2 regions of the Caulobacter sp. SSI4214 genome follow, and region 2 is predicted to be linked to the other one. Evidence: riboswitches for the same ligand, from Rfam matches in the RefSeq annotation. Region 2 holds a riboswitch; the other holds the start of a gene.

Region 1 (3,401 bases), on a different contig from region 2:
GGAACTGGCCACGGCGGATGGCTCGCTTTTCGGCGGCTATCTGGCGGCGCTGGCGGATCAGATCCTTGCCTTCGCGGCCATGACCGTCGTGCCCGGCGACCAGCTGTATCGGACAGTGAACCTGCAGATGAACTTCCTGAAGGTCGGGCGTGACGGTCCGCTGGCCATAGAGGCCCGGGTGGTGGCCCAGACGCGGCGGCTGATCACCGCGCGAGCTGAATTCCGCCGCAAGGATGGAATGCTGATCGCCGAAGCAACGGCCCAGCAGATCGTGACGCCCTTCGATCAATGGCCGGTCGAGCGGGCGGCCGTGGAGGGACTGACCTAATCCGCCACGAGCTTCCCCGCCGGCGGCACGCGGACGATGAAGTGGCCCTTCACGCCCTCTGGCCACTGACGGTAGGGCACCACGCCCTCGTCGCTGGCGGCATAGGCCACGGCGTAGTCGATGATCGCCCGCGCGGCCTCCGCCGTCGGTTCGAACCGGCCCAGGACATAGCCGATCTTGCCCGGCGCTCGCAGATGGATCGAGCAGTGCTGGCCGCAGTTGAACAGGCACGGCATCTCCTGCACCGCCACGCCCGTACCCGCCGCCGCCTCGCGCAGGGCGGCGGCGAGCAGCGCCCCGCCTCGCGCGCCATCGGGCGTCTCGCGCGCCTCGGCGGAGACGCGGCAGGTGTTGCAGACCACCACCGCCGGGCCGTCCTCGGCCTCGCGCAGGACGCTCAAAACTCGATCCCCGCCTGAGCCTTCACGCCGGCGCGGAACGGGTGCTTGACCTGGGCCATCTCGGTGACGAGGTCGGCGGCCTCGATCAGCGCGTCCGGCGCGTTGCGGCCGGTGATCACCACGTGCTTGCCCTCTGGCCGCGCGGTCACGACCTCCAGCACCTCGGCCAGCGGCAGGTAGTCGTAGCGCAGGATGATGTTCAGTTCGTCGGCGATGACCATGTCCCAGTCGTCGGGATCGAGGATGCGGGCCTTGATAACCTCCCAGGCCTCGCGGGCCACGGCGATGTCGCGGGCGCGGTCCTGGGTGTCCCAGGTGAAGCCCTCGCCCATCGGCCGAAACTCGACCTGATCGGCGAAGGCGTCGAACACCACCTTTTCGCCGGTGGTCATCGCGCCCTTGATGAACTGGATGATGCTGACCCGATGGCCGTGCCCGATGGCGCGGCAGGCCATGCCCAAGGCCGCCGTCGTCTTGCCCTTGCCCGCCCCGGTGTGGACGATGAGCAATCCCTTCTCGATGTTCTTCTCGGCCATCAGCTTGGCCCGAGCCGCCTGGATGGCCTTCATCCTGGCGTTATGACGCGCGTTCTTTTCAGCCTCGTCCAGCGGTGCTTCGTTCATCGTCCGTCCTTCGCCGGACACCCCGCCGGCAAGCGTTGATGTGACGAAGGCCGGTCTCCTGGCTTACGCCCTCCTGTCGCGGCGCCTTCCCAGGATCTCTCCCAGTGGCGTGTGCCGCGACGATCGACGGACGATCACAGTTGCGGGGGCAGCCGCGGATTGTCACCGCGTTCCCGGAGGCCTTGCGGCCTCCATGCCTTCCCCTCCCGCGTAGGCGCGCCTGGCGGGAGGGTCAAGCGTCGTGCGTCAGTTGGGCAGCGTCAGGCGGTAGACGAGGATCAGGCTGTCGTTGTCGCCGACCCCGCCTTCGCCCTTCAGCGACGCGTCGAAGTCGACGCCGTTGACGCGGCCTTTCGCGGTCTGGAAGTCGTTGTCGCTGCCGACGAACAGGAAGACGTCTCGCGGCGCGGCCGGATCCAACGCCGGCGCCAGGGCCATGGCCTCCAGCTTTTCGGGCAGGCTGGTCGGGGTCGAAGGCTTGGTGTCCAGGTTCTGGCCGAACCGGGCGAGTTGCACTGGGTTGAGGATGTTGACCAGCTCGGCCTGGGCGGCCGGCTTGATATTGGCGTTCAGGACGCCGTCCTTGGCCACCGGCTTGACGTCCTGGTCATAGGGCGCGCCCGCCAGGTTGGTCGCGGCCGACACATCCACCAGCAGGATCGACTTGAACACCGTCCCTCGTCCGTCCTCGCGGCCTCGACCATTGCTGTCGCGCGACAGCACCAGGAAGCGATCGCCGCTCAGGGCCAGCATCTCGGACTGCGCCGCCGTGCCATTAGCCGGCCCGCCATCGCCATTCTCACGGACGACGGGCAGTTGCAGCACGTAGTCGCCGATCGGCGTCTTGGGCGTGCGGGTCTTCGAGATATCGTAGACCAGGATCCGCGTGTTGTTGCGCGTGGCCTTGCCTTCGCCGGAGTCCTGGATCGTGGCGCTCTGCAGGATGGTGATCAGGCGCGTCCCGTCGGGGCTGACCGCCACCGCCTCCAGGCCTTGGTTGTTGCGGCGACCGGTGGTCGGCGGCTTTTCGGCGTTGAAGTTCAGCACGCCGTTGGTGATCGGCTTCAGCGCCGGAACCGTCTCGATCGCGCCGATCTGCAGGCCGGTCTTGTCGAACAGATAAAGGCCCGCGGCGTACTCGTCCGAGACGTAGAAACTCCCGTCCGGCAGATAGGCCATGCCCTCGCTGTCGAGGCTGATCTTGCCCGCACCCTCGCCGCTGGCGGGCGACGGATAGTGTATACCGTCGCGGACGATGACGTTGTCGCCGGGGTCCTTGCCGGTGAACGGCTGGCCAGTCTGGTCCTTCAGCAGGAAGCCGCCGGTCGGGACGATGACCAAGCCCTTGCCTTCATACAGGGTGACGTCGTGGATGTGGACGCGGTTGGCGTAGTCCGTCGTGCCCTTGACCGAGCCGACGTCGTTGGGGCCGCGGTCCGGCAGGGTCTGGATGACGCCCGAATAGGAACCGTCGGCGTTCTTCTTCCACTGCTTGACATCCAGCGCCATGCTGGAAAAAGAGCCTAGCGTGTCGCCGTTGAAGTCCCGCGTCGCGGCGGGAACGCGGCCGACGGCCACCAGCCCGTGGTTGACATAGGTCTTGCCGCCAAACGTAACCGTGACGTCGCCCGGGCTCATGTCCCGATGCGGCGTCAGATAGCTTGGTGCCTGGGCGAGAGCCGCCCCGGTCGCCAGCGGCGCGCAGAGGCCCAGGGCGAGCGCGCCCGCGACGATTCCAGCCAGACGAGCGCGCGACATCGGATATTCCCTACTGGAAGCGATAGCGAACCGTGGCGCCCACGGTGCGCGGGTTGCCCTTAGGCCTTCCCCGACAAGTTCCGCGCCCGGACCTGGACGTCAAGGCCGCGCCACGGCGCTTCGCTGTTAAGGCCTTCCCGCGTATGTTTTGTGACGCTCGACGGTCGAGGACGGCGCGCTCACCCCGTGGCCATGGCCGCGAACATGGCCAGGGTCGCGGCGGCCATGACGGCCGTGGCCAGCCAGCCGAAGCTCTTCAAGGCGGGACCGGCGATGAACCGGCCCATCTGA
Region 2 (3,401 bases):
TCCAGGTGCTTGATGCGTTCAAAGAAGAAGATGAACAGCGAGCCGGCGATGCCGGGCGCCAAGCCCATCAGGATGTCGGCGGTCAGCAGCAGGCGCACCGACGGACGCTTGAACAGCGCCGCGTATTCTCGCAGGCCGGCCTTGTGAACCACCTTGGGCGCTTCGGGCTCGCCGACCAGGGTGGTGGCCAGCAGGGTGCTGAGCGGGGCCAGGATGACGACGAACCAGCCCATGGCCTGGACGCTGGCTAGATGATCGCCCTTGAAGACCCCGGTGACGATGGGCGGCAGGCACAGGACCAGGATCATCCCGACCACATTGCCGGCCTGCCACCAGCCATAGACCCGCGAGCGTTGCTGATAGTCGCTGGATAGCACCGCGCCCCAGGCGGTCTGGGACAGCACCACCATCGAGTAGCCGCCATAGACCACGACCAGCCAAAACCACAGATAGACGGGACCGACGCCGGGCTGGGCCATGAACAGGAAATAGGATCCCGCGACGATGACCGGCGTGCCCGCGATCAGCCAGGGACGAAAACGCCCCAGCCTTGTCCGCGTGCGGTCCATCATTCCGCCCAGGATGGGGTCGAAGAAGATGTCAACCAGCTTGACCACCAGGAACGCAGCGCCCACTGCGCTCAGCGAAAGACCCAGCGAGCTGACGTAGAACTCCGGGAGGTAGACCACCAGCGGCAGGCCCATCGCGGCGATCGGGATGCACGGGGTCGCGAAGGCGGCCAAAGCCCACGAGGGGCGTCGGTCGGTCATGGCTTACTCCTCCCTGGCCGCTTGGAACGCACTGATGTTCGACGGCTGTTTCAAACGAGTGTGCGAGCCTTTCGCGTCGAGCGCCAGCCTCTTTCCACCGCGCTTGCGCCTCGACGCGGCCTAAGCGGCCGGCTTCAGGCGAAGGGGCAGCCCCGCCGCGATGAAGAAGACTTCGTCGACCGCGCGCGCCAAATCTTGATGCAATCGCCCAGCCTCGTCGCGAAAGCGGCGACCCAAAGGCGTCTCGGGGACGATGCCTAGACCGACCTCGTTGCTGACCAGCCAGAGTCTCGCTTCACAAGCGCTGACCGCCTTGAGCAACGCCCCCGTCGCCGTGGCGACGTCTTGGTCGGCCAGCATCAGGTTCGACAGCCAAAGCGTCAGGCAATCCACCACGGCCACGCCGTCGGCGGGGAGGGCGGCCAGGGCCGCGGACAGGTCGAGCGGCGCCTCCACGGTCATCCACGAATCGCCTCGGTCGGCTTGGTGACGCGCGATCCGCTCCGCCATCTCGTCGTCGAAGGCCTGGCCCGTCGCGATCAGAACCGGACGCGCGCCGATCGCCGCGCCTTCGGCCGCCCGCTGGGCGAAGGCGCTCTTGCCCGAGCGGGCCCCGCCCAGAACCAGGGTCGCGGTCATGTCAGCTCCACAATTGACGCTTCGCGGCGCAACCGTTAGGGCTGGCGGTGCGTCAGGTTCCTCGAAAGAGGATCAAAAGGGAACGAGGTGCAAGACCTCGGCTGCCCCCGCAACTGTAAGCGGCGAGTTCAAGCGTCATAGGCCACTGGGATCTTCGGATCCTGGGAAGGCGACGCCCAGAGCCTTGACCCGCGAGCCAGGAGACCTGCCCGACGCGGTCGTTCATCGCTCGGCCGGGGTGCGCCGAACGAACGGGATCTCCCGAGAAACGGCAGTCAGGACCGCGCGCCGGTCCAACGCCTTCGCGTCGCCTCCAACGGCGCGGGTGCGTCGCGTCGGCGCGCGGGTCGTTCAGAACGGGAATGAAAACCATGATCCGAGCGCTTCTCTGCTCAACCGCCCTTTCGACCCTCCTCGCCGCCGGCCCCGCCATGGCCGACGAGCAAAAGGCGCCCGAAGCCGACGTCGCCGGCAAGGCCGGCGCCAACGGCGTCGCCGAACTGGTCGTCACCGCGACGCGCACCGCTCAGCCGATCCAGACCGTCGGCGCGTCGGTGACCGTCCTTACCCAGCCCGCCATCGAGGCCAGCCAGGCGATCTCGGTCGTCGAACTGCTGGCTCAGCAGCCGGGCGTCAGCTTCACGCGTAACGGCGGGACGGGCGAGACCACCAGCCTGAATATCCGGGGCGCGGAGACCCAGCACACCGTGGTGCTGATCGACGGCGTCAAGCTGAACGACCCGTCCTCGACGCAGGGCGGCTTCAACAGCGGCAACCTGCTGGTCGGCGATATCTCGCGCATCGAGGTGCTGCGCGGCGCCCAGTCCACCCTCTGGGGCAGCCAAGCCATCGGCGGCGTGGTCAATATCGTCACCGCCGACCCGACCAAGCCCTTCGAGAGCTCGATCGACGTCGAAGGCGGCGCGCGCAAGACCGGCTATCTGCGCGCTGGCCTCGGCGGCGCCAGCGAGAAGGTCACCTGGCGCGTGGCCGGCGGCTACTACACCACCGACGGGGTCTCGGCCTACAAGTACGGAACCGAGACGGACGGCTACCACAACGCTGGCGCCTCGGGCCGCTTGCGCGTACAACTGGCCGACAACGTCTCGGCCGAGATCCGCTCGGTCTATTCGCGGGGCAAGAACGCCTTCGACGGCTTCAATGTCGATGACGCCGAGTTCGGCCGCACCAAGGAGCTGGTGGTCTATAGCGGCCTGAACTTCGCTCTGTTGGACGGCCGCTGGAACAATCGTGTCGGCTACGCCTACACCGACACCGACCGCAAGAACTACAACCCCGTCCTGCTGATCCAACCGCTGACCTTCGACGCGGCCGGCAAGAACAGGCGCTGGGAATATCAAGGCGTCTTCGCGATCAACGACGCCTGGACCGCCACCTTCGGGGCCGAGCACGAGAAGTCCACGATGCGGACCCGCTCGCCCACGACGTCGAAGCCAAACCCCGCCTTTGGCACGGGTCGGGTGGGCGTCGATAGCGTCTACGGCCAGCTGCGGGCCGAGGTGGCCAAAGGCCTGACCCTGACCGCCGGCCTCCGCTACGACGACCATGACACCTATGGCTCGCATACCCTGGGCCAGGCCGCCGCCGCTTGGTCGCTGAACGACGGCGCAACGGTGCTGCGCGCCAGTTTCGGCCAGGGGTTCCGCGCGCCGGGCCTTTACGAGCTGTTCAGCCAATACGGCAATCAGGCGCTGTCGCCGGAAGAGTTCGACAGCTGGGACGCGGGCATCGAGCAGCGGTTCCTGGGCGGCAAGGTGAAGGCCTCGGCGACCTGGTTCCACCGCGAAGCCGACAACGAGATCCGCTTCTTCTCGTGCTCCAGCGGTTCGACCGATCCGCTGTGCGCGCCGGGCGGGACCTTCCGGTTCGGCTATTACAACAACATCCTCAAGACCAAGGCCGAAGGCCTGGAACTGATCGGCGAGGCCAAGCCCCTGTCGAACCTGACGATCACCGGCAACTATACCTATA

What was found. Region 2 has a riboswitch for cobalamin ahead of FCU40_RS11045 (TonB-dependent receptor). Riboswitches for the same ligand answer to the same signal wherever they lie in the genome.
Region 1: it holds a riboswitch for cobalamin, as region 2 does, so the genes downstream of both, cobO (cob(I)yrinic acid a,c-diamide adenosyltransferase) here and FCU40_RS11045 (TonB-dependent receptor) in region 2, are expected to answer to the same signal.

Annotation. Positions count from the first base shown of each region.
Region 1 is NZ_SZWJ01000005.1:34,336-37,736, reverse strand. It holds gene FCU40_RS02605 (PaaI family thioesterase) at 1-328, shown strand, start outside; gene FCU40_RS02600 (DUF1636 domain-containing protein) at 325-729, opposite strand; gene cobO (cob(I)yrinic acid a,c-diamide adenosyltransferase) at 726-1,352, opposite strand; cobalamin riboswitch at 1,383-1,568, opposite strand; gene FCU40_RS02590 (esterase-like activity of phytase family protein) at 1,599-3,110, opposite strand; gene FCU40_RS02585 (Nramp family divalent metal transporter) at 3,290-3,401, opposite strand, start outside.
Region 2 is NZ_SZWJ01000030.1:23,271-26,671, forward strand. It holds gene FCU40_RS11035 (MFS transporter) at 1-770, opposite strand, end outside; gene cobU (bifunctional adenosylcobinamide kinase/adenosylcobinamide-phosphate guanylyltransferase) at 891-1,409, opposite strand; cobalamin riboswitch at 1,447-1,637, shown strand; gene FCU40_RS11045 (TonB-dependent receptor) at 1,781-3,401, shown strand, end outside.